2 regions of the Streptomyces kaniharaensis genome follow, and region 1 is predicted to be linked to the other one. Evidence: predicted binding sites of a transcription regulator. Region 1 holds the regulator's gene; the other holds the start of a gene.
The links. Region 1 encodes HrcA, which represses chaperone genes, less so after heat shock. Its sites were predicted from a motif close to TTNGCACTCNGNNNNNCNGAGTGCNAA; they were not measured.
Positions count from the first base shown of each region.

Region 2: F7Q99_RS15795 (FmdB family zinc ribbon protein) is a predicted target of HrcA. The motif match lies at 5,428-5,454, and genes of this name have one in related genera.

Region 1 covers NZ_WBOF01000001.1:1,650,420-1,665,875, forward strand. The annotation lists gene F7Q99_RS07550 (PhoH family protein) at 1-29, opposite strand, end outside; gene F7Q99_RS07555 (ribonuclease Z) at 207-1,130, opposite strand; gene F7Q99_RS07560 (histidine triad nucleotide-binding protein) at 1,136-1,489, opposite strand; gene F7Q99_RS07565 (RDD family protein) at 1,550-2,227, opposite strand; gene F7Q99_RS07570 (S41 family peptidase) at 2,332-5,601, opposite strand; gene F7Q99_RS07575 (16S rRNA (uracil(1498)-N(3))-methyltransferase) at 5,688-6,437, opposite strand; gene dnaJ (molecular chaperone DnaJ) at 6,534-7,676, opposite strand; gene hrcA (heat-inducible transcriptional repressor HrcA) at 7,753-8,787, opposite strand; gene htpX (zinc metalloprotease HtpX) at 9,075-9,995, shown strand; gene pspAB (PspA-associated protein PspAB) at 10,071-10,673, shown strand; gene F7Q99_RS07600 (DUF3097 domain-containing protein) at 10,719-11,552, shown strand; gene F7Q99_RS07605 (hypothetical protein) at 11,543-11,683, opposite strand; gene hemW (radical SAM family heme chaperone HemW) at 11,667-12,905, opposite strand; gene F7Q99_RS07615 (AMP-dependent synthetase/ligase) at 12,964-14,886, opposite strand; gene F7Q99_RS07620 (ABC transporter ATP-binding protein) at 15,234-15,456, shown strand, end outside.
Region 2 covers NZ_WBOF01000001.1:3,431,604-3,447,059, reverse strand. The annotation lists gene F7Q99_RS15810 (penicillin acylase family protein) at 1-1,861, opposite strand, end outside; gene F7Q99_RS15805 (potassium/proton antiporter) at 2,190-3,674, shown strand; gene F7Q99_RS15800 (MFS transporter) at 3,967-5,340, shown strand; gene F7Q99_RS15795 (FmdB family zinc ribbon protein) at 5,466-5,768, shown strand; gene F7Q99_RS15790 (hypothetical protein) at 6,298-6,501, opposite strand; gene F7Q99_RS15785 (sigma-70 family RNA polymerase sigma factor) at 6,650-7,621, opposite strand; gene F7Q99_RS15780 (phosphatase PAP2 family protein) at 8,111-8,920, shown strand; gene F7Q99_RS15775 (carbon-nitrogen hydrolase family protein) at 8,931-9,803, shown strand; tRNA gene F7Q99_RS15770 (tRNA-Arg) at 10,026-10,098, opposite strand; gene F7Q99_RS15765 (glycosyltransferase family 39 protein) at 10,253-11,779, shown strand; gene F7Q99_RS43160 (serine hydrolase) at 11,922-14,288, opposite strand; gene F7Q99_RS15755 (GOLPH3/VPS74 family protein) at 14,584-15,324, shown strand.

The DNA.
Region 1 (15,456 bases):
TCGGTACGGGTCTGCGATGTGTCACTCATAGGTCGGCGCTGGGGCCTGCCTCATCCCATCCGTGGTGTCGTGTGCCGCTCGGTCTCTCCGGGGCACCAGGGTACGCCGCGAGCGTGATCGCTGCGGCGGGCGGCGGGGCCGCACCCGTCGATGCTCCGGCAGATCGTGGGACGGCGCGAGCCCTTTTCCCGGGCCGCGCGCCGGGCTCACGCCTGGCGGCGGGCCGGGACCGGCACCCGGGCGAGGTCGGCGGCGAGCACCAGGTGGCCGTCGAAGTGCTTGCGGGCGTCGGCGAGATGCTGGCCGAGGTCGGGGTAGCGCTGGGAGAAGTGGGTCAGCACCAGGGTGCGCACCCCGGCCTCGGCGGCGGCCTTGGCGGCCTGCCCGGCGGTGAGGTGGCCGTGGTCGTCGGCGAGGTGGGCGTCGGCGTCGGTGAAGGTGGACTCGACGACCAGCAGGTCGGCACCCTCGGCGAGTTCGTGCACGCCGTCGCAGAGCCGGGTGTCCATCACGAACGCGAACCGCTGGCCGATCCGGGGCTCGCTGACCTCGTCCAGGGTGACCCTCCGGCCGTCCACCTCGATCGCGCCCTCGTGCTGGAGCCGGCCGACCGCGGGGCCGAAGACGCCGAGGGCGGCGAGGCGTTCGGGCACCAGCCGGCGGCCGTCCGGCTCGGACAGGCGGTAGCCGAACGACTCGACGGGGTGGGAGAGCCGGACGGCGTCCAGCGCGAAGCGCGCGCCGGGCGCGGGCAGCGGGCCGGGCTCGTCGATCGGCCGCGGCCGCAGCACGGCCGTCTCGTGGTAGGCGGTGGCGTGCCGCAGCCGCTCGAAGTAGACCTCGCCGGAGGCCGGGAAGTAGACGTCGACCGGGTGCGGGACGCGGTCCAGGTTGATCCGCTGGATCACCCCGGCGAGGCCCAGGCAGTGGTCGCCGTGGAAGTGCGTCACGGCGATCCGGGTGATCTGGGTGGCCGAGACCCCGGCGTGCAGCATCTGCCGCTGGGTGCCCTCGCCGGGGTCGAACAGCAGGCCCTCGCCGTCCCAGCGGAGCAGGTAGCCGTTGTGGTTGCGGTGCCGGGTGGGCACCTGGCTGGCGGTGCCGAGGACGACGAGTTCGCGCTGGGACACGTGCGTCAGACCATGCGCTCGGTCATCGGCTTGCCGCCGAGCACGTGGACGTGCGCGTGGAAGATGGTCTGGCCCGCGCCGGCCCCGGTGTTGAAGATCAGACGGTAGTCCTGGAGACCCTCGTCCTTGGCCACCGCACCCGCCTCGGCGAGGAGTTCACCGGCGAGCTCCGGCTCGGCTGCGGCCAGCTCGGCGGCGTTCGGGTAGTGGACGTGCGGGATGACCAGGACGTGCACGGGGGCCTTCGGGGCGATGTCGCGGAAGGCGAGCATGCGCTCGGTCTTGCGCACCACGGTCGCCGGGATCTCGCCCGCCACGATCTTGCAGAACAGGCAGTCGGACTGCGGCTCGCCGGCCATTGGCTTCTCCTCTGGGTCCGTTTGCTGGTGCTTGTTTGCTGGTGCTTGTACGGGCGCAGCCTAGCCGAGCCGCCCGGTGGCCTGCTGGTACTCCTGCAGGTGCTTCCAGCGCACCGAGCGCATGCCGACGACGTCCCCCTCGGACACGTCGAAGTCCTCGTCCAGGAACATCACCGCCAGGATGATGAAGCCGATCAGCCAACGCCGCGTCAGCCGCCACATGTTGGGGCGCATGACGCCCTTGCGGCGCACCACCCGCATGGCCAGGATCCCCTTGCCCACACTGAAGCCGGTGAGCCGGGCGAGCACCACCTGGTTGAGGAAGGAGACGAGCAGGCCGACGCCCAGGAACGCCACCCAGAACGGCACCACCCCGATGCCGCCGCCGTGCTGGGCGGCGTGGCCGGCCGCGTGCACGGCGGGCTTGGCCTCGCGCGCGGCGTCGGTGGCGACGGCGGCGGCGAAGCCTGCGCTGAGGGCGAGGAAGAAGTCGAGCACGATCGCCAGGAAGCGCCGCCCGGCGTACGCCTCCTCGGGGCACGGCGGCGGCTCGGGCTGCGCGTACGGCTGCTGGTAGCCCTGCGGCGGGTACGGCTGCGGCTGCTGCTGGTACCCCTGCGCCGGGTACGGCTGCGGCTGAGGCTGCTGCGCGTACGGGTTGGGACCATAGCCGTACTGCTGCTGCGGCGGCTGCTGCCCGTAGTACGGCTGCTGCGGCTGCGGATAGCCCTGTGCCATGCGCTCCCCCGTGAGCTGTCGATCAAGAACAGCCCCGCATCCTACCCACAGCCCGGAGCGGGAGGTCGGCCCGTCCGACTTCCCGCTCCGCGGCGCACGCCCGGCTACTCCCAGGGCAGCGGCGGCGCCGTCCGGGCCGGGGTCCGGTCGAGCGCGGCGAGGGCGATCCGCACGCCCTCGGCCAGCTGCGGGTCCTCCCCCGCGGCCCACTGGTGCGGCGCGATCGGCACCTCGACGTCCGGGTCGACGCCGTGGTTCTCCACGCCCCAGCCGTAGTTCTCCAGCCAGAACGCGTACTTGGGCTGGGTGACCAGGGTGCCGTCGACCAGCCGGTAGCGGCTGTCGATGCCGATCACGCCGCCCCACGTCCGGGTGCCGACCACCGGGCCGAGCTTGAGCGCCTGGATCGCGGCGTTGACGATGTCGCCGTCCGAACCGGAGTACTCGTTGGCGAGCGCGACGACGGGCCCGCGCGGGGCGTCGCCGGGGTAGGGCACCGGGCTGGCGATGTCCCGGGCGACGTCCCAGCCGACGATCCGGCGGGCCAGCTTCTCGATCACCAGCTGCGAGGTGTGGCCGCCGCGGTTCTCCCGGATGTCGACGATCACGCCTTCCTTGGCCATCTCCGAGCGCAGGTCGCGGTGGATCTGCGCCCAGCCGGTGGTCTGCATGTCGGGGATGTGCAGGTAGCCGAGCCGCCCGCCGGACAGCTCGCGCGTCTCGGCCCGGCGCCCGGCCACCCAGTCGTGGTAGCGCAGCGGCTCCTCGTCGGCGAGCGGGACGACCACCGGGTGGCGCTGGTCGGTGCCGTCCTTGCCGGCCACCGTGAGCTCGACGGGCTGCCCGGCGGTGCCGGCCAGCAGCGGCGCCGGGCCGGTGACCGGGTCGACCGGGCGGCCGTTGACGGCGAGGACCGCGTCCCCGGGGCGGATCGCCGCGCCGGGCGCGGCCAGCGGCGAGCGGGCCCGCGGGTCGGAGGACTCGCCCGGCAGGATCCGGGCGATCCGCCACAGGTCGCCGTCCTTGACCAGGTCGGCGCCGAGCAGGCCCTGCCGCCGCGCGGGCTCGGTGTGCGGGCCGTACGGCACCACGTAGGCGTGCGAGGTGCCGAGTTCGCCGTGCACCTCCCAGAGCAGGTCGATCAGGTCGTCGTGCGAGCCGACCCGCTCGACCAGCGGCCGGTAGCGGTCCAGGACACCGGCCCAGTCGACGCCGGAGAGGTCCGGGCGCCAGAAGTTGTCGCGCATCAGCCGGCCGTTCTCGGCGTACATCTGGCGCCACTCGGCGGCCGGGTCGATGGTCACCCGCAGCCGGGCGAGGTCGACGGCCGTCTCGTCGTCCTCGCCGCCCGCCTTGTGGTCGGCGGGGACGATCCGCAGCTCGCCCTCGTCCAGGACCGCCAGCCGGGTGCCGTCCCCGCTGACCGCGAACCCGTCCAGGCCGTCCACGAGTTGCTCGGCGCGGCGCTTCCTCAGGTCGAACCGCTCCAGCGTGGGCCGGGGCCGCTCGTCCTCCAACGAGGCCGCCTCGTCACCGAGTTCGCCCAGCAGCGGGACCCTCGTCCACAGCACGCCGTCCTTGCCCGCCCGGAGGCTGCCGAACCGGCCGCCCTCGACCGGGAACGGGACGATCCGGTCGGCGATGCCGTCCAGGTCGACCCTGGTCACCGGCGGGGCCTCGGCGGCGCCCTCCTCGCCGTCCGCCTTCTTGCCGCGCGGCTCGTCGTCCTCGCCGCCGGGCGCCCGCCCGGCGCGCTGCGGGCCGAACGGGGACGGCGTGTCGGCGGCCAGCGTGATCAGGTACGGGCGGCAGCCGTTGGGGAACGACAGGTCGAAGACGTGCGAGTCGTAGACCGGGTCGAAGTTGCGGATCGACAGGAACGCCAGGTACCGGCCGTCCACGGTGAAGGCCGGCGAGGTGTCGACGAAGCGCTGCTGGGTGACCTCGCTGACCGTCCGGGTGGCCAGGTTGGCCAGCACGATCTGGCGCAGCGACCAGGCGCCGGTGCCCGGCACCGGGCGCGACCAGGCCAGCCAGGCCGAGTCGGGGCTGAACGCCAGCCCGCTGACCTCGCCGTCGGTGCTGCGGGCCAGCTCGTGCACGGCGCCGTCGGCGAGCGTCACCAGCAGCACCCGGCCGTCGTGCACGCCCAGCGCCGCCTGCTTGCCGTCCGGGGAGACCACCAGGGAGTTGACCCGGCCGAGCCGCCCGGCCGCCAGCCGGCGCCGCTCGGCGCCCTGCACCGCCGGGGCGAACTCCAGCCCGTCCTCGCCCTCGGCGTCCGACACCCACAGCACGCCCTGCGCGCCGTCCTCGCCCGGCACCACCCGGGCCAGCCGGCTGCGCACGCCCGGCGTCTCGTCCAGCACCCGGGCCGGGCCCTCGCGGTGGGTCAGCCAGTGCACGCCGCCGCGCACCACGACGGCGCTGGCCCGGCCGGTGCGGTCCGGGGCGACGCTCTCCAGCCAGTGCGCGGCCGTCACCGGGCGGGGGCGGCGGCCGGTGCGGGGCCCGGCCAGCCGGACGTCCAGGCGGCGCGGCTCGGCGTCCTCCGCCAGGCCGTCCAGCAGCCACAGGTCGCCGGCCCGGTGCCAGACCACCCGGGCGCCGTCGGAGGCCGCATTGCGGGCGTAGAAGCCGTCCGGGGAGGTGGTGTGGCGGCGCAGGTCCGAGCCGTCGGGGAGGCTGGAGTACAGCTCGCCGACGCCCTCGTGGTCGGAGAGGAAGGCGATCCTGCCGCCGTGCCCGCCTTGCCCGCCGTCAGGACCGGCCACCCACAGGGGCGAGGAGAGCTGGCCGTCGAGGTCCTCGTGGATCCGGGCGAACTCGTCCAGGCCGATCCACAGCTTGCCCGCCCGGCCGCCCCGGTAGCGCTTCCACCAGGCCGGCTCGCGGTTGTTGACGGTGCTCAGCAGCACCCTGTCGCCGCCCGGCTCGAACGCCAGCCCGCCGACCGGCCCGTACGGCAGCCGCACCGGCTCGCCGCCGTCCAGCGGCACCGCGTGCGCCCAGGTGCGGCGCAGGGTGGCCTGCCCGGCGGTGGTGGTGGCGATCGGGCGCCCGTCGGCGGTCCAGCCCTGGAGCTGGGTCTGGTCGCTGCCCCAGTGGGTGAGCCGCCGGGACGGGCCGCCGTCCACCGGCACGACGTGCACCTCGGGCGCGCCGTCCCGGGTGGAGGTGAAGGCGATGTGCCGTCCGTCCGGGGAGAACCGCGGGTGGTGGACGGGCAGGTGATCGGCCGTCAGGCGCCAGGCCCGGCCCCCGTCCAGCGGCGCGAGCCAGACGTCGTTCTCGGCGACGAAGGTGACCAGGTCACCGTGCAGATGAGGGTGGCGCAGATACGCGCCCGCGAAGGTGCTGAGGGGTTCCGTCACGCGGCCAGCGTAAGCACGTGTGCGCACGAGATGCGCGGCTTTTCCCGGACTCTCACCCCCGCCGTCGTCGGCCCCGGCGCCCGCCGTCAGGCCCAGCGGCCGGTGCGACCCAGCAGCAGCGCCCCGGCGGCCACCCCGGCGGTGGAGGTGCGCAGCACCGACGCGCCCAGCCGGTAGGGCCTGGCGCCCGCCTCGGCGAAGACGGCCAGCTCCTCCGGGGACACGCCGCCCTCGGGGCCGACCACCAGCACGATGTCCCCGGCCGGCGGCAGCGCGGCCAGCGCCAGCGGCTCGGCGCCCTCCTCGTGCAGGACGGCGGCGAAGGCGGCCCCGGCCAGGAGGGGCGCCAGCTGGCGCGTGGTCATCAGTTCGCGCACCTCGGGGAAGCGCAGCCGGCGGGACTGCTTGCCCGCCTCCCGGGCGGTGGCCCGCCACTTGGCGAGCGCCTTGGCGCCCCGGTCGCCCTTCCACTGGGTGATGCAGCGCGAGGCGGCCCACGGGATCACCACGTCCACGCCGACCTCGGTCATGGTCTCCACGGCCAGCTCGCCGCGGTCGCCCTTGGGCAGCGCCTGGACGACGACGATCCGCGGCGCCGGCTCCGGCTCGCGGCGGACGGCGGCCACCGCCACGTCGATCGCGTCCTTGCCGAGCACCTCCGCGACCGTCCCGTCCACGCCGAGCCCCAGCCCGTCGGCCAGGGTCACCGCCTCGCCGGGCTCCAGCCGCTTCACCGCCGCGGCGTGCCGCCCCTCCGGCCCGTCCAGCCGCACCACGGCCCCGGGCGCGGCGGCGGCGAGGCGCCCGGTCTCGACGACGAACACGGGGGCGGTCATGCGGGGAACCTCCGGCTGACGGGGCGGGACGCCCACGCGAAAGGGGAACGCGAAAGGGTGCCGGAGCGGATCTCCGGCACCCCTGCGCGGTGACGGCTACCGGCCGTTGAACGCGTCCTTCAGGCGCGAGAACAGGCCCTGCTGGCCCGGCGCGAACTGGCCGGCCGGCCGCTCCTCGCCGCGCATCACCGCGAGCCGGCGCAGCAGCTCCTCCTGCTCGGCGTCGAGCTTGGTGGGCGTCTGCACCTCGACGTGCACTATCAGGTCGCCCCGGCCGCCCCCGCGCAGGTGCGTGATGCCGCGGCCGTGCAGCGGGATCGACTGGCCGGACTGGGTGCCGGGCCGGATGTCGAGCTCCTCCAGCCCGTCCAGGGTCTGCAGCGGCACCTGGGTGCCGAGCGCGGCCGCCGTCATCGGGATGGTGACGGTGCAGTGCAGGTCGTCCCCGCGCCGCTGGAAGACGGCGTGCGAGGTCTCGGCGATCTCGACGTACAGGTCGCCGGCCGGGCCGCCGCCGGGGCCGACCTCGCCCTCGCCGGCCAGCTGGATCCGGGTGCCGTTGTCGACACCGGCCGGGATCTTGACGGTCAGGGTGCGGCGGGCGCGGACCCGGCCGTCGCCGGCGCACTCCGGGCACGGCGTCGGCACGACGGTGCCGAAGCCCTGGCACTGCGGGCAGGGGCGGGAGGTCATGACCTGGCCCAGGAAGGACCGGGTGACCTGGGAGACCTCGCCCTTGCCGCGGCACATGTCACAGGTCTGCGCGGAGGTGCCGGGCGCCGCGCCCTCGCCGCTGCAGGTGGTGCAGGTGACGGCCGTGTCGACCTGGAGTTCCTTGGTGGTGCCGAAGGCGGCCTCCTCCAGGGTGATCTCCAGCCGGATCATGGCGTCCTGGCCGCGGCGGGTGCGCGAGCGCGGCCCGCGCTGGCCGGCCGCGGCGCCGAAGAAGGCGTCCATGATGTCGGAGAAGCCGAAGCCCGCCGCGCCGGCGCCGAAGCCGCCCGCGCCACCGCCGCCGCTCGGCGACAGCGGGTCGCCGCCGAGGTCGTAGACCTGGCGCTTCTGCGGATCGGAGAGCACCTCGTAGGCGGCGTTGATCTCCTTGAACCGCTCCTGCGTCTTCGGGTCCGGGTTGACGTCCGGGTGCAGTTCGCGTGCCAGGCGCCGGAACGCCTTCTTGATCTCGTCCTGCCCCGCATCCCGTCGGACGCCGAGTACCGCGTAGTAGTCCGTGGCCACCTAATGCTCCGCTTGTTCCGCCTGTAGTAGTGCTGCGACTGGACACCGCCGTCACCCGTGTGACGGCGGCCTGTTGCTACGACTCGGCCAGGATCTGGCCCACGTACCGCGCCACCGCTCGCACCGCCCCCATTGTGCCCGGGTAGTCCATCCGGGTCGGACCGATCACACCCAGTTTGGCCACGCTCTCGTCGCCCGAACCGTAGCCGACCGACACCACCGAGGTGGAATTCAGCCCCTCGTAGGCGTTCTCCCGCCCGATCCGGACCGTCATCGCGGCGTCCGTGGTCTCACCCAGGAGGCGGAGCAGGATGACCTGCTCCTCCAGCGCCTCGAGGACCGGCTGGATGGTGAGCGGGAAGTCGTGGCCGAAGCGGGTCAGGTTGGCCGTGCCGGCCAGCATGATCCGCTCCTCGTTCTGCTCGGCGAGCGCCTCGAACAGCGTGGCGAGGACCGTGTTGACGGCCGGCCGGTCGATCTGCTCGAACATCGCCGGAAGCTCCTCCAGCACCGCCGGGACGTCCGGCAGGCGCAGACCGACGGCCCGCGCGTTGATCCGGGCCCGCAGGTCCGCCAGGACGATCTCGCCGATCGTGCCCGGGCAGTCGACCGTCCGCTGCTCGACCCGGCCGGTGTTGGTGATCAGGACCAGCATCACCTTGGCCGGGGCCAGCGCGACCAGCTCGATGTGCCGCACGGTGGACCGGGTCAGCGAGGGGTACTGCACCACGGCGACCTGCCGGGTGAGCTGGGCGAGCAGCCGCACGGTACGGGCGACCACGTCGTCCAGGTCGACCGCGCCGTCCAGGAAGTGCCGGATCGCCCGGCGCTCGGGGGCGCTCATCGGCTTGACCTCGGCGAGCTTGTCGACGAACAGGCGGTACCCCTTGTCGGTGGGGATGCGCCCGGCGCTGGTGTGCGGCTGGTGGATGTACCCCTCGTCCTCCAGCGCCGCCATGTCGTTGCGGACGGTGGCCGGGGACACGCCGAGGTTGTGCCGTTCCACCAGGGCCTTGGAGCCGACCGGCTCCTCGGTGCCCACGTAGTCCTGGACGATCGCGCGCAGGACGGCCAGCTTGCGGTCGTCCAGCTGGCGGACCTCACCGGCCATGGGGCACGCACCTCCGTCTTCGCACGTTGTCCGTTGTGACATGTGTCCGTACCGCGCAGTTCGTCACTGCGCGGTCACGCATGCTGCGGGCCGCTCCGGGAGGACCCCGGCTTTGGCACTCGGAACACACGAGTGCCAGAACCGTACCTGCCAGTGTACGGCCCGGGTCCGACGGCAGGAACGGCGCGGCAGGGGTGATCCTGCCCGCAGTTCCCGGCGCCGGGGTGGTGCCGCGGACCCGTCCGGGTGGCAGCATCGAAAGCGGACGGCGAATGGAGGAGCAAGCGATGTCGAGCTCGGGCCAGCACACCCGTTTCGCGCCCGACCGGGGCCTCACCGGCCGGATGGTCGGGACCATGTTCGTGATCGGGTTGCTGTACGTCGGCTTCACCGGCCTGCTGATCGCGCTGCTGCGCGGGGCCTGGCCGCTGATCGTGCTGATTTCCGGCGGGCTCTTCGTGGCCCAGTTCTGGTTCAGCGACAAGATCACCGAACGGGCGATGGGGGCCCGCCCGGTGACCCCGCAGGAGTACCCGCAGCTGCACGGCACCGTCGACCGGCTCTGCGCCCTCGCCGACATGCCCAAGCCCCGGGTGGCGGTCGCCAACAGCGACATGCCGAACGCCTTCGCCACCGGCCGCAACCCGCAGAAGGCCGTGGTGTGCGTCACCACCGGGCTGCTGCGGCGGCTGGAACCCGAGGAACTGGAGGGCGTGCTCGCGCACGAGCTCTCGCACGTCGCCCACCGGGACGTCGCGGTGATGACCATCGCCGGGTTCCTCGGCGTGCTCGCCGGGGCCATGACCCGGATCGCGATGTACGGCGGATTCCTGGGCGGCGGGCGCAACAACAACGACCAGAACGCGGCCATCGCCGCCCTGGTCATCCCGCTGGTGTCGATGGTGGTCTACGCGATCAGCTTCCTGCTCACCCGGCTGCTCTCCCGCTACCGGGAACTCGCCGCCGACCGCGCCGCCGCCCAGCTCACCGGCCGGCCCAGCGCGCTCGCCTCCGCCCTCACCAAGGTCACCGGGCAGATCGCCGCCATCCCCACCAAGGACCTGCGCCAGGCCCAGCCCTACAACGCCTTCTACTTCGCCCCGGCGCTGAGCGCCCGGGACACCGCCTCCCAGCTGCTCTCCACCCACCCGACGCTGGAGAAGCGGCTGGAGCAGCTGGCCAGGATCTCCGCCGAGCTCGGCCGCTGACTCCCGCCCCGGACACGACGCTCCGGACCCGACTCCGGACGCGATTCCAGACGTGAAGGAACCGAAAGGAACACCGTGGGATTCCTGGACGCCCTGTTCGGCCGAACCAAGCCCGTCAGGCCCGACCTCGACCAGCTGTTCGGCGTGCCCTCGGCCGCCCTCACCCTGGAGGCCGGGGCCGGGTTCACGCCCACCGGGCTCGGCTCGGTGTGCTTCGCGGCCGTCGAGGGCGCCGCGTTCGGCCAGGTCGCGCAGCAGGTGCGGGAGCTGCTGGACGCCGACACCGAGCGCGGCGGCGTCCCGGTGGAGGCGTCCAAGGACGGCTACGGCTACTCGTGGCTGCTCGCCCGGCACACCCCCGAGGAGCTGCCGGAACTGGTCAACGACCTGCACGCGGTCAACAGCGAGCTGGAGGCGAACGGCTTCGGGCCGCAGCTGCTCTGCTCGCTGGTCGGCTTCCATCGAAGCGAGGGGGGCCGCGACGCGCAGGGGCAGTCGCTGGCGCTCGTCTACCTGTACAAGCGCGGCACGTTCTACCCGTTCGCGCCGATGCCCGGCGGCGGGGAGCGGCGCAACAGCCCGCTGGAGCTGGAGATCAACGCGATGCTGGGGAACGACCTGCGGCTGGAGAAGGACCTCGGCCGCTGGTTCCCGGTCTGGGGTGCGCCGGGCCTCTGACGGTCCGTCCGCCCGTTCGGGATGTCACTGCCTATAGTCACCGGCATGCGCAGCCGCCAGTACGGACCCGACCTGACCCCGCCGTGGAAGAGGCAGGCCCCCGCCCCGGAGGTGCCCGCCGAGCGGGGCCTGGTGGTCGAGGAGGCCGCCACCGGCTTCTGCGGGGCGGTGGTGCGCTGCGAGAGGACGGCGGAGGGGTTCACCGTCACCCTGGAGGACCGGTTCGGCAAGCACCGGGTCTTCCCCCTGGTGCCGCGCGGCTTCCTGCTGGAGGGCCGGGTCGTCACCCTGGTCCGCCCGACCGGCCCCGCCCCCTCCCGTAGGCCCGGCCGCACCGCCTCCGGCTCCGTCGCCGTCCCGGGCGCCCGCGCCCGGGTCGCCCGTGAGTCCCGGATCTACGTCGAGGGCCGGCACGACGCCGAGCTCGTCGAACGGGTCTGGGGCGACGACCTTCGGATCGAGGGCGTCGTCGTCGAGTACCTGGAGGGCGTGGACGACCTGCCCGCGATCGTCGCCGACTTCGCCCCCGGCCCCGGCCGCCGCCTCGGCGTCCTGGTCGACCACCTGCTCCCCGGCACCAAGGAGCACCGCATCGCCGCCCAGGTCACCGGCGATGCCGTGCTGGTCGTCGGCCACCCCTACGTCGACATCTGGCAGGCCGTGAAGCCCTCCTCCGTCGGCATCCCCGCCTGGCCCGCCGTTCCCCGCGGCGAGGACTGGAAGACGGGCACCTGCCGCCGCCTCGGCTGGCCCGCCGACACCCCCGCCGCCTGGAAGCGCATCCTCTCGAAGGTCGACACCTACAAGGACCTGGAGCCGGAACTCCTCGGCCGCGTCGAGGAGTTGATCGACTTCGTGACGCTTCCGGATCACGCGTAGGTCTGGAACCCGGCGGTGTCGAGGGTGACGCCCAGCAGATCGACCGGAATCGGCTCGCCGAACTCGGTGGTCCGCTCGGAGGGGATCCGGTCGATCAGGGACTCGACGACCGGGTCAGTCCACCAGGTCACGGACGACCGCGTCCGCCAGGAGGCGGCCCTGGAGGGTCAGGGCGGCGCGTCCCTGCCGGTAGGACTCCGGGGCGAGGAGGCCGTCGGTGAGGGCCCGGTCGGCGGCCTGGCGGCCGGTGTCGGTGAGGAGGGTCAGGGGGATGCCCTCGGCGAGGCGCAGTTCGAGGAGGATGCGCTCGACGCGGCGGTCCTCGTCGGAGAGGATCTCGCGGGCCTGCGCGGGGGTGCGGCCCTCGGTGAGGGCCGCGGCGTAGGCGGCGGGGTGCTTGGCGTTCCACCAGCGGACGCCGCCGACGTGGCTGTGGGCGCCGGGGCCGGCACCCCACCAGTCGGCGCCGGTCCAGTACAGCTCGTTGTGGCGGCAGCGGCCCTCGGGCGTGGTGGCCCAGTTGGAGACCTCGTACCAGGAGTAGCCGGCGGCGGCGAGCGCCTCCTCGGCGATGAGGTAGCGGTCGGCGTGCACGTCGTCGTCGATCATCGGGAGTTCGCCGCGCCTGACCCGGGCGGCGAGGCGGGTGCCCTCCTCGACGATCAGCGAGTAGGCGGACACGTGGTCGGGCCCGGCGCCGATGGCGGCGTCCAGGGAGGCCCGCCAGTCGTCGTCGGACTCGCCGGGGGTGCCGTAGATGAGGTCGAGGTTGACGTGCTCGAAGCCGGCCGCGCGGGCCTCGGCGACGCAGGCCTCGGGGCGGCCCGGGGTGTGGTGGCGGTCGAGCAGCCGCAGCACGTGCGGGCGGGCGCTCTGCATGCCGAAGGAGATCCGGTTGTAGCCGCCCTCGCGCAATTCGGCGAGGTAGGCGGGGTCGACGGACTCGGGGTTGGCCTCGGTGGTGACCTCGGCGCCGTCGGCGAGCCCGAACTCGTCGCGGATCGCGCCGAGCATCCGCACCAGGTCGCGGGCGGGCAGCAGGGTGGGGGTGCCGCCGCCGAGGAAGACGGTCCGCACCGGGACGTCCGCGGAGCCGAGCACCTTCCGTGCGAGCCGGATCTCGGCGATCACGTTGTCGGCGTAGGTCTCCTGCGTGGCGACGGGCCCGCGTCCGGCCTGCGCGCGCAGCTCGGTCGCGGTGTAGGTGTTGAAGTCGCAGTAGCCGCAGCGGCTGGCGCAGTACGGCACGTGCACGTAGAAGCCGAACGGCCTGGCCCCGATCCCGTCGAGGGCGGGCGCGGGCAGGGAACCGTCGGACGGCACCGGGTCGCCGTCGGGAAGTGCGGAGGGCATGACCCCATTGTCCCGTACGACTCACCCGAACCGGTGAGCCGTACGGGACCGGGGCGGATCAGGCCTCGTTGGCGCCGGCGTACATCGCGGTGACGGCGTCCGCGTAGGTCCGCTCGACCACCGGGCGCTTGATCTTCAGGCTCGGGGTGAGCTCGCCGTGCTCGACGTCGAGGTCGCGCGGCAGCAGGTGGAACTTCTTGATCGTCTGCCAGCGCTGGAGGTCGCCGTTGAGCCGCTTCACGAAGCCCTCGATCAGCTGGTGCACGGCCGGGTCGGCGGCCACCTCGGCGTAGGACCTGCCGGCCAGGCCGTGCTCGGCGGCCCACGGCATGATGACGGCCTCGTCCAGGCCGATCAGCGCGGTGCAGAAGTTGCGGCCGTTGCCGATCACCAGGATGTTGCTGACGAACGGGCAGACCGCCTTGAACTTGCCCTCGACTTCGCTGGGCGCCACGTACTTGCCGCCGGAGGTCTTGAACAGGTCCTTCTTGCGGTCGGTGATCCGCAGGAAGCCGTCGGCGCTGAGCTCGCCGATGTCCTCGGTGTGGAACCAGCCGTCCGCCTCCAGCACCTCGGCGGTCTTCTCCGGCAGGTCGTGGTAGCCGCGCATGACGCCCGGGCCGCGCAGCAGGATCTCGCCGTCCTCGGCGATCCGGACCTCGGTGCCGGGCAGCGGGCGGCCGACGGTGCCGATCCGGACGTCCTCCTCACGGTTGACGCAGGAGCCGGCGCTGGTCTCGCTGAGGCCGTAGCCCTCCAGGATCGGGACCCCGGCGCCGAGGAAGAAGTAGCCGATCTCGGGGGCCAGCGCGGCGCTGCCCGAGACGGCCCCGCGCAGCCGGCCGCCGAAGGCCGCGCGGATCTTCGCGTACACCAGCCTGTCGGCGAGCGCGTGCTGCATCCGCAGGCCGAACGGCGCGCTGCCCACCCCGGTGGCGATCCGGTTCTCCTGGACGACGCGGGCGTGCTCGCGGGCGACCCCGGCGGCCCAGCGGAAGATCTTGTACTTGGCGCCGCCCTCGGCCCGGGCCCTGCCCGCGATGCCGTTGTAGACCTTCTCGAAGATGCGCGGCGCGGAGGCCATGACGGTCGGCCGGATGGCCGGCAGGTTGTGGATGATCCGGTCGACCCGGCCGTCCACCGCCATCACGTGGCCGGTGGCGATCTGGCCGGAGATCAGCGTCTTGCCGAACACGTGCGACAGCGGCAGCCACATGAACTGGACGTCGTCGGAGCGCAGCAGCCCGCTGGCCTCCTGGGCCCGGCCCTCGTACGCCCAGCAGTCGTGCACCAGGCGCACGCCCTTGGGGCGGCCGGTGGTGCCGGACGTGTAGATCAGGGTGGCCAGCTGCTCCTTGTCGAGCGCGGCGACGGTCTTCTCGATCGCGTCCGGGTGCTTCTCCAGGTACTCGGCGCCGCGCTGCTCCAGCTCGGCGAGGGTGAGCACCTCGAGGCCGGCCGTCTCGGGGGCGGTGGCGGGGGCGTCGATGAGGATGACGGTGCGCAGCTCGGGCAGCTGCTCGATCTGCTCGACGGCCTTGGCGAGCTGCGCGGCGTTCTCCGCGATCAGCGCTCTGGAGCCGGAGTTGGCGAGGATGAAGGCGGTCTCGTCGGCGTTGGTGCTCGGGTAGACGGTCGTGGTGGCGGCGCCCGCGCACATGTTCCCGAGGTCGGCGATGATCCACTCGAGCCGGGTGGAGGAGGCCAGCGCGACCCGGTCCTCCGGCTGGATGCCGAGCGTCATCAGACCGGCGGCCACCGCCTTGACCCGGGCCGCGGTCTGCGCCCAGGTCAGCGAGCGCCACTGCTCGGCGCCCGGAGCGCTGTCCGCGGCGTGCTCGTCGACCGGGGCCGGGTAACGGTAGGCCTCGCCGTTCGGGGTCGCGGCGACCCGCTCCAGGAACAGGTGGGCGACGGAGGCGGGACGCCCGGCGACGATGTCAGCACTGCCGGAGTCGATCAGGGACTGCGCGGAACTCAACGAGGACCTCCGGGGGCGGGTGGCCGTCTGAGGGATTGTCGCGGCGCCCGTGGGGGCGGTCGCCGGGCCTCCGGGTTACCTGGCCGGTACCGGCGAGTAACAAGGGGGCAATCAGCAGCCTAGTTGGGAAACCGGTCATTCCGTAAGAGGGCAGGCCGAGCTGGCACGCCCCCGACCTGCCGGTGCCCGGTGACAACTCCCAGGTGAACGGCGCAACCCGGCCCGCCCGGCGGCTCGGCAAAGGACTGGACAAACCTCCCGCCCACTCGCAGGGAATCACCTGTGCGAGTGCACGAAGGACCGAGAATTGGGATGCGAATCCTCCCGTCGACGACAAGAGTGTGCCAGTGCTGATCAGACTGCTGAGGGCGTACCTACGCCCGTACTCCCGACCGATCGCCCTGCTGGTGGTCCTCCAGCTGGTGGCGACCCTCGCGGCGCTCTACCTGCCCACACTCAACGCCGACATCATCGACCAGGGCGTGGTCAAGGGCGACACCGGTTACATCCTGCGAGTCGGCGCGGTGATGATCGGCGTCACCGTCGCCCAGGCCCTGTGCTCGATCGGCG
Region 2 (15,456 bases), 1.8 Mb from region 1:
TCTTGGCCATGGTGCTGGTGTTGTCCAGCTGCAGGGACTGCATGTCGTCCGGCGAGATCTTGCCGTTGTTCTTGAGCAGGCCGTCGAGCTGGTCGGTGATCTCCTTGGCCCGGGTGCCGTACTCCCAGTCCTTGGTGAGCGCCGGCTTGTAGCTCTGGTCCACCACGGCCTGGTTGGCGGTGACGATGTAGCCGGCGGGCGGGTTGAGGCTCCACGGCAGGGAGTTGAAGGGGATCGAGCCCTTCCACTGGTACGCGGAGTCCCAGCCCGGGGCCGGGAGGGTGCCGTCGCCCTTGCCGCGGATCGGGATGTCGCCCGGGGCCTGGTAGCCGATGTTCTTGGCGTCGGCGTAGATCAGGTTCTGCGCGGGGACGGCGAAGTCCTTGGCGGCGAGGCGGAATTCGTCCCAGTTCTTCGCCCGGTCCAGCCCGAACACGGCGTCCATGGTCTTGCCGGGGTTGAGCGCGGTCCACTGCAGGGCCACGCCGTAGCCGCCGGTGCCGCGGTCGGGGGCGGCGCTGCCGTTCGGGGCGTACTTGCCGACGTTCTGCTGCTCGGTGCTCTGGTCGGAGATGAGCGGGGCGCCGGTCTGGGTGGTGCGGACGGTGATGGTGCGGTCCTCGCCGCCGGCGACCTTGATGACCTCCTTGCGGAGGTCGAACTTCACGTCCTTGCCGTCGACCTGGTAGGTGTCCGGGCCGGTGACCTTCTCCAGGTACAGGTCGGTGACGTCGGCGCCGAGGTTGGTGAAGCCCCAGGCGATGTCCTTGTTGTGGCCGATCACCACGCCGGGCATGCCGGCGAAGGTGAAGCCGGAGGCGTCGAACTGGCAGGCCGGCGAGGCGGTGCGGCAGTGCAGGCCCATCTGGTACCAGACCGAGGGCAGGCCGGGGCCGAGGTGCGGGTCGTTGGCCAGCAGCGGCTTGCCGGTGGTGGTGTGGGTGCCGGCCACCACCCAGGAGTTGGAGCCGATGCCCTGGCCCGGGCGGCCGAGCAGCTGCGGCATCGCGTCGACCCGGTCGGTGAGGCCCTTGAGCAGCGCCTTGGTGGTGGCCGCGCCCTGGGCGGTGGGGGTGCCGGTGGGGGCGCCCGGGCCCGGCTGGGCGGAGCCGTCCGCCGGGCGGTAGGTGTCGCCGACGACCGTGCCGGTCTTCACGATCGTGCCGTTGCGGCTGTACGGGTACTCCGGGTACAGCTCGGCGATCTTCTCCGCACTGAAGTCCTGGGCCAGCAGCGAGCGGTCGACCTCCTCCTGGAGGTTCCCGGAGAGGTTCCAGGCCATCGCCTTGAGCCAGGACACCGAGTCGACCGGGGACCACTGCTCGGGCTTGTAGCCGCTGTTGACCGCGCCGAGCAGCGCGTACTCCAGCGAGGCGCTCTCGCCGCCCGGGTGCTCGGCCAGCCAGGCGTTGACACCGTCCGCGTACGCCTGGAGGTACTTGTTGGTCTCCGGCGACAGCTTGGTCTTGATCTCCTGCTCGGCCACCCGCCGCCAGCCCATGGTGCGGATGAAGGCGTCGGTGTCGACCTGGCTGTCACCGAACATCTCGGAGAGGCGGCCGGCGGTGATGTGCCGGCGGACGTCCATCTCCCAGAAACGGTCCTGCGCCTGGACGTAGCCCTGGGCGCGGAAGAGGTCCTCGGCGGTGTCGGCGTAGAGCTGGGGGATGCCGTTGACATCCCGCTTGACGTCGACCGGCGCGCTCAGGCCCGACACCTTGACGCTGCCGTCCACCTCCGGGAAGGACGCGCGGACCGCGGCGACCCCGCGGTAGCCGCCGTAGCCGACGCCGGCCACCAGCAGCACGACCAGCACGATCACGATCAGACGGGCGCGCCGGAACTTCTTCGAGCGGGGCATCTGGGTCCTTGCGGTCCTCGACTTCGGGGCGGGCGGGCGTGTCCAGGGCCTTCGGCCATGACAGGTCACCACATTAGGCCGAGTCGGCGCGGCGCCGTGCACGGGGGACGCCCAGCGCGGCATCGGAGGTGGTCAACGCCCCGATCGGGAAGGCCTGGTGGGGGCCGGAGAGGGAACCAAACTAAAGATATGGCAAAATGTTAGACTGAGTAACGATCCACAAGGGGAGCATTGACGGCTTCTTGACGGGTCGCCCCCCGAAACAGCACGCCCCCGCAGCACAGCCAGACACCCCGCCCGCCCCCACGCCCGCCCGAGGTGCCCCTGCGTGAACGTCGACCACCTGAACCAGCTGCTCCTCGAGTTCTCCGTGATCCTGCTGGTCGCGGTGGTCGCCGTGCGGATCTCCACCAGGTCGGGGCTGCCCAGCCTGCTGATCTACCTCGGCATCGGCGTCGCGCTCGGCCAGAACGGCATCGGCATCACCTTCAACAACGCCGAACTGACCCAGGTGCTCGGCTACGCGGCCCTCGTGGTGATCCTCGCCGAGGGCGGTCTCAAGACGAGCTGGCGCGAGGTCAGACCGGTCATGCCGGCGGCCACCGTGCTCGCCACCGCCGGCGTCGGGATCAGCGTGTTCGTCACCGCGGCCGGCGCGCACTGGCTGGTCGGGCTGGACTGGCGGACGTCGATGCTGCTCGGCGCGATCGTCTCCTCCACCGACGCCGCGGCCGTCTTCTCCGTCCTGCGGACGGTCCCGCTGCCGCACCGGCTCACCGGTCTGCTGGAGGCCGAGTCCGGCTTCAACGACGCGCCCGTCGTCATCCTGGTCGTCGCCTTCGCCACCGCCGGCGAGCTGGACTCCTGGTACGTCCTGGTCGGCACGATCGTCGCCGAGCTGGTGATCGGCGCCGCGGTCGGCTTCGCGATCGGCAAGATCGGCGCGTTCGGCATCAAGCACGTCGCCCTGCCGTCCTCCGGCCTGTACCCGATCGCCGTGATGGCGCTCGCCGTACTCGCCTACGCGGGCGGCGCGCTGCTGCACGGCTCCGGCTTCCTCGCCGTCTACACCTGCGCGGTGATCCTGGGCAACGCCAAGCTGCCGCACGGCCCGGCCGTCCGCGGCTTCGCCGACGGCCTGGCCTGGATCGGGCAGATCGGCATGTTCGTCCTGCTGGGCCTGCTCTGCACGCCCGAGACGATGGGCTCCTCCGTGGTGCCCGCGCTGGTCATCGGCGCTGTGCTGGTGTTCCTGGCCCGGCCGCTGTCGGTGGTGTTCAGCCTGACGCCGTTCCGGGTGCCCGGGAGGGAGCAGGCGCTGCTGAGCTGGGCCGGGCTACGCGGGGCGGTGCCCATCGTGCTGGCCACCATCCCGATGGTGTCGGGCGCGCCGATGGCCCAGGACGTGTTCAACATCGTCTTCATCCTGGTCGTCGTCTTCACCCTGCTCCAGGGCCCGACCCTGCCGTGGGTGGCCAGACAGCTGCGGATCGGCGAGGGCGCGATGGGCCAGGACCTCGACATCGAGTCGGCCCCGCTGGAGAAGCTGCACGGCCACCTGCTGTCGGTCGCGCTCTCCCCGACGTCCAGGATGTCCGGGGTCGAGGTCAGCGAGCTGCGGCTGCCCAAGGGGGCGGCGGTCACCCTGGTGGTGCGGGAGGGGAACTCCTTCGTGCCGGACAAGGCGACGGTGCTGCGCGGCGGGGACGAGCTGCTCGTCGTCACCACGGACGAGGTCGGCGAGGCGGCGGAGCGGCGGCTGCGGGCCGTGGACAAGGGCGGCAAGCTCGCGGGGTGGCTGTACGGGCGGTGAGCGCAGCTTGTACGGAGCGTCGCCCGCGTGGGGCGGGCTGCCTGGTTCGGCCTGAACCCTGGCGTAATCTACGCGCGTAACTGTATGGTGGCCTGACCACCGTTTTGACAACCCCAGCATCTGCCTGATGCAGAGTTGGCGCGACCGCTCGGCGGCTGCGGCCCGGTCCTCGGCAACCATGCCGGACCGGCCCGGTATCTACCCCGGTCGACGCGCGAGAGGACGACTCTCGGCGCCGTCGGGGCCACCCCTATGCCCCTTCCGCGCTACCAGGCAGCAGGAAGGACCGACCGTGACGGCCCGCCGAACGGTCGATGACGCCACGGACACCCGCACCGTCCCCGACGCCGGCCCCGCCCGCGTCGGGTACGGCGCACTGCTGCGCACGCCGGGTGCCTGGACGTTCCTGGCACCCGCGTTCGTCGCGCGGCTGCCCTACGCGATGATCAGCATGGGCATCCTGATGCTCATCACGGGCAGTGGCGGCTCGTGGGGCACGGCCAGCACGGTCGCCGCCGTCTCGGCCGTCGCCCAGGCCCTGATCGGGCCGCAGACCGGTCGGCTCGCCGACCGCTTCGGGCAGGCCGCCGTGCTGGTCCCGACCGTCGTCGTGCACGCCGTGTCGGTCGGCACGCTGATCGCACTGGCGCTCGGCCACGCGCCGGCGTGGAGCCTGTACGCGGCCGCCGCCCCGGCCGGCGCGAGCATTCCGCAGATCGGCGCTATGGTCCGGGCCCGCTGGATCTCCCTGTTCACGGCCGAGTCGGCCGGGTCCGAAGGGTCTGCAGGGGCCTCCGGGTCCGCCGGGTCCGCGGCGAAGATCGGCACCGCGTTCGCGTTCGAGTCCGTGACGGACGAGTTCACCTTCGTGGTCGGCCCGATCCTGGCCGCCACCATCGCGACCACGATCAGCCCGGCGACCGGGCTGGTGACCGAGGCCGCGCTGACCGTCGTCGGCGGTCTGGCCTTCGCCACCCAGCGGCGCACCGCCCCCGCCCGCCAGCCCCACCAGCCCGGCGCCCGGCGCGACTCCGCGCTCGCCTCGCCCGGCGTCCGGCTGCTGGTCGGGGCCTTCCTCGGGGTCGGTGCCGTGTTCGGCGGCCTGCAGGTCTCGATGACCGCCTTCGCCGACTCGGTCGGGCAGCACGGTGCGGCCGGCACCGTGTACGGGATCTTCGCCGGCGGCTCGATGCTGGCCGGCGTGCTGTACGGCGTGATCGCCTGGCGGCGGTCCGTCCAGCAGCGGATGATCGCCAGCTACGCGCTGCTGGTGCTGGGGTGCTCGACGCTGTGGGCGATGCCCAACCTGGTCGCGCTGACGGTCGCCGGGCTGGTCTGCGGTCTGGCCATCGCGCCGACCCTGATCAGCGGCTACACGCTGGTCGAGACGCTGGTCGCGGACGGCGCCAAGACGGAGGCGTTCACCTGGCTGACCGGCGCCATCGGCCTCGGGCTGGCGACCGGCGCCATGGTGGCCGGGCGGCTGATCGACGGCCACGGGCCGTCCGTCGGGTTCCTGGTGCCGCTCGGCGGCGCCGGGCTGGGCCTGGTCGCGCTGGTCTCGCTGCGGCACCTGCTGGTCGCGGCCGGCGGGGCGAGCGCGGTGGTCGCGGGCTCGGCCGAGCTCGATGAGATGCCGCAGCTGGTAGGCGCCGCCAAGGGCTGAACCGGTCGTGACCGGCGCCCGGACGGGGCTCATCTCACACCGGAGTCGCTGGACTCATCCGGCGGAATGCCGCATCATTGACCATCGTTAGCACTCATCAGGCGCGAGTGCCAGGAGGAAGACAAGTGCCCACGTACCAGTACCAGTGCACCGAGTGCGGTAACGGCCTGGAGGCGGTGCAGAAGTTCACCGACGAGGCGCTGACCACGTGCCCCGACTGCCAGGGACGGCTCCGCAAGGTCTTCTCGGCCGTGGGCGTGGTGTTCAAGGGCTCCGGCTTCTACCGGACCGACAGCCGCTCGTCCTCCAGCAGCTCGGTGGGCTCCGGCTCGTCCTCCGCCTCCTCGACGGCGTCGTCCTCGTCGTCGTCCTTGGGCGGGTCGAGCAGCTCGACCTCCTCGGCGAGCCCGGCTCCGGCCGCCGGCTGACCTCAGCAGATTTCGAAAGGCCCGTTGGCCCGCGTTTCGGCGCGGCGGCGGGCCTTTCGCGTGCCCCCGTATGCCCGTGCTGTCAATGACGGACGGCCGGCTTCATGCGGGCGGGTGTACGAAGTTGTCCACACCCCAGGGTTGTCCACAGGCTGCGGATAACGTCTTTCGCCGTTCGAAGCGGGCGCGCATCGTGAGGTTCACCAGAAACCGGCCGACCCCGGAGGTGTCCCGATGACGACGCTGAGCTGCTCCGTCCCCCTGCCTGCGCCCGCTGTGCCACCCCGGCGGGAGGTGCCGCGCTTCCCGCCGATCCGGCGCGGGGCCGGCGGGTGGCACCGCTGGCGGCACGCCGTACGGCGGCGGGCCGGGGTGCCGGCGCTGGTGCTGCTCACGGTGGCCGCGGCGCTCGCGGTCGGTCCGGCGCGGGCCGGGCTTCCACCGCCGGGCGGGGCCGCGGGCCGGGTGGGTTGTCAGTCTGCAGCGCCGGACGATCACCCGTGACCCGGCTACGGCTTCGTGTCCCCGCTCAGTCCCCGTGGTGCGGCGGGCGCTGGCTCAGGTACCAGTCCAGCCCCCGCCCACCGCCGTCCCCCGACCCGGGGCGGTCGCCCCAGCCCGCATCGGTGTCGTCCTTGGACCGCTGGTCCAGCGGGTCACCGAAGACCAGGCGCGCCTTGGCCTTGGCCGTCGCCGACGGGTCCTGCTGCTGTCCCTGCTCCTGCTCGCTCACCCTGCTCACCCTGCTGCTCGCCCTACGTTCGACCTGCCCCCAAGCCTAAGAGCTCGGCGGCATGCCACAGGCCCTGGTGCGGAGCGATCCACATCAGGGTCAGGACCGACGCCCGACCGACCGATGCCCGACCGGTGGGGGCGGCTGGTCAGGCCGCTTCGAAGCCGGCGTGGTCGGCGATCTTCTTCAGCTCGGCGAGTGCGTGCTTCTCGATCTGCCGGATCCGCTCGCGGGTCAGACCGTGCTGCTTGCCCACCTCGGTGAGGGTGCGCTCGCGGCCGTCCTCCATACCGTAGCGGGAGCGGATGATCGAGGCCGTGCGGTCGTCCAGCCGACCGATCAGGTCGTCCAGCTCCTCGCGGCGGAGCATGACCATCACGGCGTCCTCGGGGGACGTCGCCCCGGTGTCCTCGACCAGGTCACCGAACTGGGTCTCGCCCTCGTCGTCGACCGACATGTTCAGGCTGACCGGGTCGCGCGCCCAGTCCAGCACGTCCTTGATCCGGGCCTCGGTGGTGTCGAGCTCGGCCGCGATCTCGGCCGGCTCGGCCTCGCGGCCCAGCTCCTTGGACTTCTCCCGCTGCACCCGCCGGATCCGCCCGAGCTCCTCGACCAGGTGGACGGGCAGCCGGATGGTGCGGGACTGGTCCGCGATCGAGCGGGTGATCGCCTGCCGGATCCACCAGGTGGCATAGGTGGAGAACTTGAAACCCTTGGCGTAGTCGAACTTCTCGACGGCGCGCACCAAGCCCGCGTTGCCCTCCTGGATGAGGTCCAGCAGCGGGAGGCCGCTGCGCGGGTACCGGCGGGCGACCGCGACCACGAGCCGGAGGTTGGAGCGGATGAAGACGTCCTTGGCGCGCTCGGCGTCCTCGGCTATCGCCTCCAGTTCCTCGCGCTCGACGCCCTCGGGGAACTCGCCCTCGTCCAGCAGGTGCTGGGCGTACACGCCGGCCTCGATCCGCAGCGAGAGCTCGACCTCCTCGGCGGCATCGAGCAGGGGAGTCCTGGCGATCTCGTCGAGGTACATGCCGACCAGGTCACGGTCGGCCTCAAGGTTGGTCGGGCGGGCCGCGCGAGTCCGGTCGGCCCTGTCGCGAACGACGGCACGGGTGGCCATACTTGCTCCCTTTGCTGGTGTTGCCGACTTTGCTGGTCTTGCCGAGGTCTGCCTGCCTGCCCCGAGAGGGCAAGAAATGCGGGCCCACGGGCTCACACGTAACGATCCAACGAACAGATTCCGGACAACATTCCCAAGTCGCTCAGATTCTTCCCAGCGATGCAGTATCCTGCCGGTTTTCACCCGCGTTCTGGACACAGGGTGACCGGTCGGGCACCTGGGGGTGCACACCGTGCGACCGTTTCCGAGCGGCCCGGGTCAGGCGCGCGGAACCGAGCGCACCAAACTGGCTTGCGCACGAACCCCACACGCATCCCTCACACGCGAGCGCCTCACTGGTTGAACCCGCGAACCGCCGCGCACGTTCCCATGCGCCCCGATCCCAGCCCACGTCCGCGCCCCGGTGCACGCGAGTCCTCCCCACAAAAGATGCCGAATCGCTATCACTCCGGCGCCCGATCGGCGCGGCACGCTGGGAAGGTGTCAGTCATGCACCTGACCAACAGCGCGTCATCCATCACTGTGCGTCACCGCCGTCTCCTCAGGGACGCGGCGCTCGCGGTGAGTTGTGCCGCGCTGTTCGGCCTGCTGGCCACCCTGGTGGCTCGGCACTGGCAGCCACTCGACCGGTTCGACCGGGACTGGATCGGCGAACTGCACACCTACGCCAGGGAGCACCGGATCTGGACCGCCTCGGTACAGACCCTCTCCGACATCGGCGGCACGGTCACCATGCGTGTCCTGTTGGGCATCGCGGCCGCCTGGCTCTGGCTGATCGGTGCCAGGACGCTCGCCGCGTGGGTCGCCGCCCAGACGCTGCTCGGATGGGGCGGGCAGTGGGCGCTGAAGTTCGCCGTCGGCCGCCAGCGGCCGACGTTCGGGGATCCGGTCTCGCACGCCGCCGGCCCGGCCTTCCCCTCCGGGCACGCCATGGCCTCCGCGATCACCTGCGCCGTGCTGGTCGGCCTGGTCTGGCCGCGAGCCGGACGCCGCGGCCGGATCGCCGCCGGCGCGGTGGCCGTGGGGACCGTCCTGACCATCGGCTGGACCAGGGTCGCGCTCGGCGTGCACTGGCCGAGCGACGTGCTCGCCGGCTGGCTGGCCGCCGGCGTCGTGCTGGGCACCGTCACCGCCGTGATCGAGCTCTGGTGCCCGGGCGCCCTGGCCCGGGACGTCCGGCGGGTCAACTGGCGCACCAGACCCCGGGTTCAGCGCGTCGTCGTGCCGTCGTTCCGCCCGTCCCGCGGTGGCGACCCCCGGGACGAGAGCGCCGACCACCCCGACGAGGCCGTTCGATAGCTTGACGGGCATGTCCCGTATCCAGGAACCCACCCTCGCGACCCACGCCCGTTACCCCGAGCACCCGTTGCGGATCGCCACCGTCCAGGCCCAGGCCGCGGCCGGCGACATATCCGCCAACGCGACCACCGCCGCGGAACTGATCCGGGAGGCCGCCGCCTCCGGTGCCCGGCTGGTGCTCTTCGCCGAGAAGTTCCTCTCCGGCTACGAGCCCGAGCTGATCAGCAGTGATCCGCTCAAGTACGCCGTCCAGCCCGGCGATCCGCGTCTCGCGCCGATCGCCGAGGCCTGCCGCGACACGGGCACCGCCGCCGTGGTCGGCGCCGCCGTGCAGGACGGCCCCGATCTGCGCGTCTCCGCCCTTGTGTTCGGCCCGGACGGCTCCTCCGTCACCCGTTACGACAAGCAGCACCTGTTCAAGGCGGAGCGCGACTACTACCGCCCCGGGACGAACGGCTGCACCCTGGAGCTCGACGGCTGGCGGCTCGGTCTCGGCGTCTGCTACGACTCCGGCTTCCCCGAGCACGCCCGCGCCGCCGCACTGGACGGCTGCCACGCCTACCTGGTCGGCGCACTGTTCAGCGTGGGCCACGGCCACCACGAGTCCCGCACCTGGTTCCCCGCCCGCGCGCTCGACAACACCCTCTACACGGTGCTCGCCAACCACATCGGCACCACCGGCGGTTGGCACACCTGCGGCGGCAGCGCGGTCTGGTCCCCGGACGGCCGCCTGCTCGCCGAGGCGGGCGAGGACCGGCGCGAGATCGTCCTCGCCGACCTCGACCCGGTCGTCCTGCGCACCACCCGGGAGACCGAGCCCCTCCTGGCCGACTTCGCCGCCCGCCTCCCGGCCGGCCCGCGTGCCAAGTTCACCCTGGGCTAACGGCTCCTCAGCTCACACGCCCCGTGGCCGGCCCCCACCGTCACCCGCCCGATCCGGCGGGCCGGCCGCACCACAGCGCTCTCCCTGGCCGGCCCATTCGCAGCAGCACCCCGCCGGCCACCTGCTCGCGCCCCGGGCCCCAACACAAGGCCGGCCAGCACTCCCTCGCCGGAACGCCGAGAGGCCCTCCGCCCGATCGGGCGGAGGGCCTCTGCGTACGCGTGCCCCAGGCAGGATTCGAACCTGCGACACCGGCTTTAGGAGAGCCGTGCTCTATCCCCTGAGCTACTGAGGCGGGGGCCGTCTGGTGACACGGCCGTCCACAGCGTACCGGATCGGGGGTGGGGTGCGGGCGGCCGCCAATGGTGCGGGTGCCGACGGGGCGTCAGGATGGGTCAAGTAGCCTGCTGAAAATTGTTCGAAATCCGTCCGCCCGAACGAAGGATCCGATGAGACCTGCTGCGCACCCGGTCAGCCGACTGCTGGGGCACGTGTGGCTGTGGCCGGCAGTGGTCATGCTCGCGGTCGGGCTGTACCGGGTGGGGACGCCCGAGCTGTGGCGGGACGAGGTGGCGACGTGGACGGCGGCCACCCGGTCGCTGACGGATCTGCTGCGGCTGCTCCAGCACATAGACGCCAGCAACGGCGCGTACTACCTGCTGATGCACGGCTGGACGGCGGTGTTCGGGGACTCGGTGGTCGCGCTGCGGCTGCCGTCGGTGCTCGCCATGGCCGGGGCGGCGGCGTTCGTGGCACTGTCGGCCGAGCGGCTGTTCGGCGGGCGGGTGGCGGCAATCGGCGCCGGGCTGCTGTTCACCGCGGTGCCGCAGGTCTCGCGGTACGCGCAGGAGGCGCGGGTGTACGCGCTGGTGACGTGCGCGATCGCGGCGGCCACGTGGTTCCTGCTGCGCGCGCTGGAGCGGCCGACGTGGCGGAGGTGGGCGCCGTACTGCGCGGCGATGACGCTGGCGGGTGTGGGACACCTGATCTCGTTCAGCACGGTGGCCGGGCAGGCCGCGGTAGTGCTGCTGCACCTGTGGCGTACGCGCGGAGCGGTGGAGCGGCGGCTGGTGTGGCAGTACCCGCTGGCGGTGGCGGTCTCGGCCCTGCCGGTGGTGCCGGTGGTGATCCTGGGCAGCCGCCAGTCGGATCGGCAGCTGGGCTGGATCGACACGCCGTCGTTCCGGCTGCTGGTGCGGTTCGGCGAGCACCTGGCAGGCGCGCCGCACGTGTTCCAGGCCCTCGCCCTGCTGGCGGTGCCGGCGCTGGTGCTGCCGGGCCGGCGGGTGCAGGCGTGGCAGGCGCTGCTGCTGGCGGAGCTGCCGGTGGTGGGCGTGTGGGTGGTGTCGCAGGGCGGCACGTCGTACTTCATCGACCGGTACCTGCTGTTCACGGTGCCCGCCTGGGCGGCGCTGGCCGGGGGCGGGGTGGCGGCCGTGTACGAGGCGCTGGCGGGCCTCGCCCGGCCCGACAGGGAGCCGCGGAAGGCCGCTGCGGCGCTGCTGGCGCTGGGGCTGCTCGCGCTGCCCGCGGTGGCGGCGCTGCCGGCGCAGGCCACGGTGCGCTACCAGGGCGCGCACTCGGACTCCGAGGAGCCCTTCCGGGCCGCCGCCGACCTGATCGCCGCCGGATACCGCTCGGGGGACGGGGTGGCCGTCCCGCTCGGTGACCAGAGCTGGGCGATGGTGGGGCCGGGCATCAGCTACTACCTGCCGTCGGACGTACGGCCGTATCCGGTGTTCGTGGCGGAGAGCGCGGCCGAGGCGGAGGAGCTCTCGCCGACGCTCTGCGCGGAGGCGGCCGCCTGTCTGGGGCAGGGGCCGCGGATCTGGTTGCTGGTCCTCGGGGATACCGCGGACCCGCTGGCCGTCCTCCCCTCGGAGCAGGCGCAGGCGCTCCGGGCGCGGTACGGCGCACCCGACCGGGTGACGCCGCTCGGCGGGGTCACGCTCGCACTGCTGAACCGGACGGGCTGAGCCCGGACCGGAGGGGCATATCGGCGCCGCACAGGCGGCTGAAGCCCGGGGACGACAAAGCCCGCGGACGACGAAGGGGGAGCCGGTTCGAGCCGGCTCCCCCTCCGCATGAGATGCCGTACGGCATCTCATGCCGTACGAATCAGAGCATCCGGGTCAGGCGGGACAGGATGGACGGCGGGTTGAGGTCGGACTGGAGGGCCACCGGCACCTCCGTCTTGTTGTCGCCCGAGCCCGCGCGCAGCACGCCGACCTCGGCGCCGGCCTTGGCCGTGTGAGCGACCTTCGTCGCGTCCAGGCTGACGGTGCCCGTGATGCCGGGGAAGCCGGCCACGACGAGGTCCTTGGCCGCGACGACCGGGACCCTGCCGCCGAGCCCGTTGTCGACGTAGCCGACGACGTCACCCTTCTTGGCGAGGGTCTGGCCGGTGAGGCCGTTCTGCGCGGCCTGGATCTGCTTGCCGCTGACCTTCAGCACGACCGACAGGATGTCCTCGCCCTTGTTGGGCCCCGCGGGCGGCTGGCCCAGGGTGACGCCGAGGATCATCCGCCGCACGCCGCCGATCTCCTTGTAGGCGGCCCACATCAGGCAGCCGCCGGCCGGGGTGCTGGAGCCGGTCTTGACGCCGATGACACCGGTCTTCGGGTTGATCAGGTTGTTGGTGTTGGGGATCTTCTGGTTGTTGAAGTTGGTCTCCGGGGTGGAGACGATCTGCCGGAAGATCTCGTCCTGCATGACCTGCTCGGCCAGCTTCAGCTGGTCCTTGGCAGTGGACTTGGTGTCCGATTTGTAGCCGGCCGGGTCGGCGTAGGTGGTGTTGGTCATGCCGAACTTCGCCGCGGTCTCGTTCATCGCCTTGACGAACTCGGCCTCGGAGCCGGAGTGGAAGCGGGCGAGCAGCCGGGCCACGTTGTTGGCCGACGGCAGCATCAGCAGCTCCAGCGCCTGGTACTCGGTGAGCACCTGGTTCTCGGTGAGCGTGACCTTCGACTCGTCGACGTTTTCGGACTCCTGCGCGGCCTGCTTGTCGACGGTGATCTTCGGGCCGCTCTCTCCCTTCTTCAGCGGGTACTTCTGCAGGACCAGGTACGCGTTCATCACCTTGGTGACACTGGCGATCGAGGCCGGGGTCTCCTGACCGGAGCTGCCGAGGCTGCCGACGCCGACCACCTCGGCGGCGGACTGGCCCTTGGCCGGCCAGGCCAGGTCGAGCTGGTCACCCGGGAAGCCGAAGCCGGTTGCGGCGGAGAACTTCACCTTCGCGTCCGGCAGCGGGCGCAGCAACTGCGCCACGGCCGCCACGCCGAGCACCACGGCGAGGAAGACCGTCCAGATGGTGATCCGCTTGAGCGCGCGGCGCAGCGGGGAGACCGGGCGGGCGTTGAGGCTCGCCAGGACCTCCATCGCCTCGGCGGTGGTCTCCGGCGACGGCAGCGGCTCCGGGCCGGGCAGCGGCTCGGGCCCGGGCAGCGGCGGGACGGGCGGCACCGGCGGCCGGTCCGGGGTGGGCAGCGGCTCGGGGGCCGGGGCGGGGCCGGGCTTCGGCGCGGGGGTCGGCTTCGGCAGCGGCTCCGGGCCGGGCTGCGGCTCCGGCTCGGGGACGGGCTTCGGCTCGGGGTGCGGCTCGGGCACCGGCTCCGGGACGGGACCGGGCTCGGGCAGCGGCGCCGGCGCCGGCGGCTCGGGGACGGTGCCGGCGGTGGGGGTGGCCGCGAGAGGAGCGCGGAGCGGCTTCGGCTTCTCCGGCTTCTCGGACTTGTCAGCCTTGTCGGCCTCGCCAGCCTTGTCGGCCTTGTCAGCTCTATCGGCCTTGTCGCTCTTGTCGTCCTTCGCGGGCGTCTCGGCGCTCTCCGCGCTCGCGGGCTTCTCCGGGCTCTTGGCCTTGGTCAGCTTCACGCCCGACGCGGCCGGCGCGTCGTCAGCGGGCGCGTCATCAGCGGGCGCGTCGCCAGTGGTCTCGGCGGGCTCGGCGGGCTCGGGCGTGTCGCCCTCGGACGCATCGTCACCGGACACGTCGCCCTCGGGCGTGTCGCCCCCGGAAGCGGCCTCCTCGGCGTCCTCGGCGTCCTCCGCCGTCTCGTCGACCGCCGCGCCCGCGGCAGTCCGCATGGCGAGACGCGGGTCGGCGCCGGCCTTCGGCCCGGCCGTCGGCTTCGCGCCGTCAGCCGATGCCCCGGCCGACTCGGCCGACGGCTCAGCCGACGACTCGTCGGCCTCAGCTCCGGAACTCCCGTCACCGGACGGCTTCACCAGACTGTCGGGCAGCCGCAGCGCGGTGGTCGCGTTGTCCACCGGCAGCCGCAGCATCGTGGTCTTGCTGTCCACATCCCGGACACGGAGCTGTACGGTCGAACCGCCCTTGGCGCCCGCCTTCGGTGTGTCGCCGGACGCGTCGGCGGAGGCGTCGTCAGCGGCCGTACCGGCGCCGGCGGTCGCCCCGGTCCGCCCGCTTTCGCGGTCCTGCTTCCGCTCGCCGTCCCGCAGCGCCCTGTCGGGGGACTCGCCCACGTAACCCAGCCTCCTCAACCCGGCGGGGCACCGGCAGACCCGATTTCAGGAAGCCGACGCCCCGCCCCATGTACCTGTACAGTCTCCGCCACCGGTCGCCGCCCGGCCGCGCACACCCCGTCCGACCGGCGCCTATTGCCATCGCACGGCCGTATCGCACGCTGTCCACCGGTCAGACGCGGGGCCCGACGCCCCCGGTTCCCAGCCTTCACCGCAAGGTCACGATTCGGAGGCGTACTCGACAAGCCCGTGTGAGAGGCGTCACCCTGTCTCTCATCCACGCGGGGAGGCTTGGATGGGCAAGAGCCGCAGAACTGTTCCCGAGGAACTCTTGCTGCTCGCCTTGGACCCGACCACGGGTACCACGGCGCAGCCGCAGACCCTCGACCTCGGACTTGCCGGGGCGCAGCTCGTCGAGCTGTCCCTGGCCGGACGGATCGTACCGGAGGGAGACCGGATTGCCGTCGTGCTCGCACGGCCGACCGGCGACCCGACTCTGGACCACGCACTGGAGCTGCTGCGCCGCCGCGGCAGTCCGGTCCGTGCGGCGCACTGGATCGGCGGGCCCCGGCTGGGGCTTCGGCAGACCTATCTGGCGCACCTGGAGCGCTGCGGCATGGTGACCGCGGTGCCCGGCCAGGTGTGCGGGGTGCTGCCGACGACGCGCTACCAGGCGTGCGACGACTGCACCAACGCCGCGATCAAGCAGCGGCTGGACGCCGCGATCCGCACCGGCGTGCCGCCGGACCCGCGGACGGCCGCGCTCGCCGCGCTGGCGCACTCGGTGGGCCTCGGCAAGCACCTGTACCCGGGCAACGAGGGCCGGTCCTCGCGGTCGAGGCTGCGTGACCTGATCCGGTACGACCCGCTCGGCGGGATGGTCGCGCACGCCGTGATCGACGTGCAGAACGGCCTGCCGGCACAGCAGAACCGTTCGCCCCAGGCCTCCGGGACGGGTGCCGGCCGCTCCGGCGCCCGCGCGGCGGGCCGGGGTACCGGCGGCCGGGTGGCCGCCTCCCGGGTCGGCGTCCGCTGACGGACGGCCCACTCCCGGACGGCGCCGCGCCCGGCGACAGTTCCACGAACGACAGGCCTACGAGCGACAGGCCTGGGAGCGGCAGGCCTACGAGCGAGAGGCTTGCGAGCGACACGCTGGGGAGCCACAGTC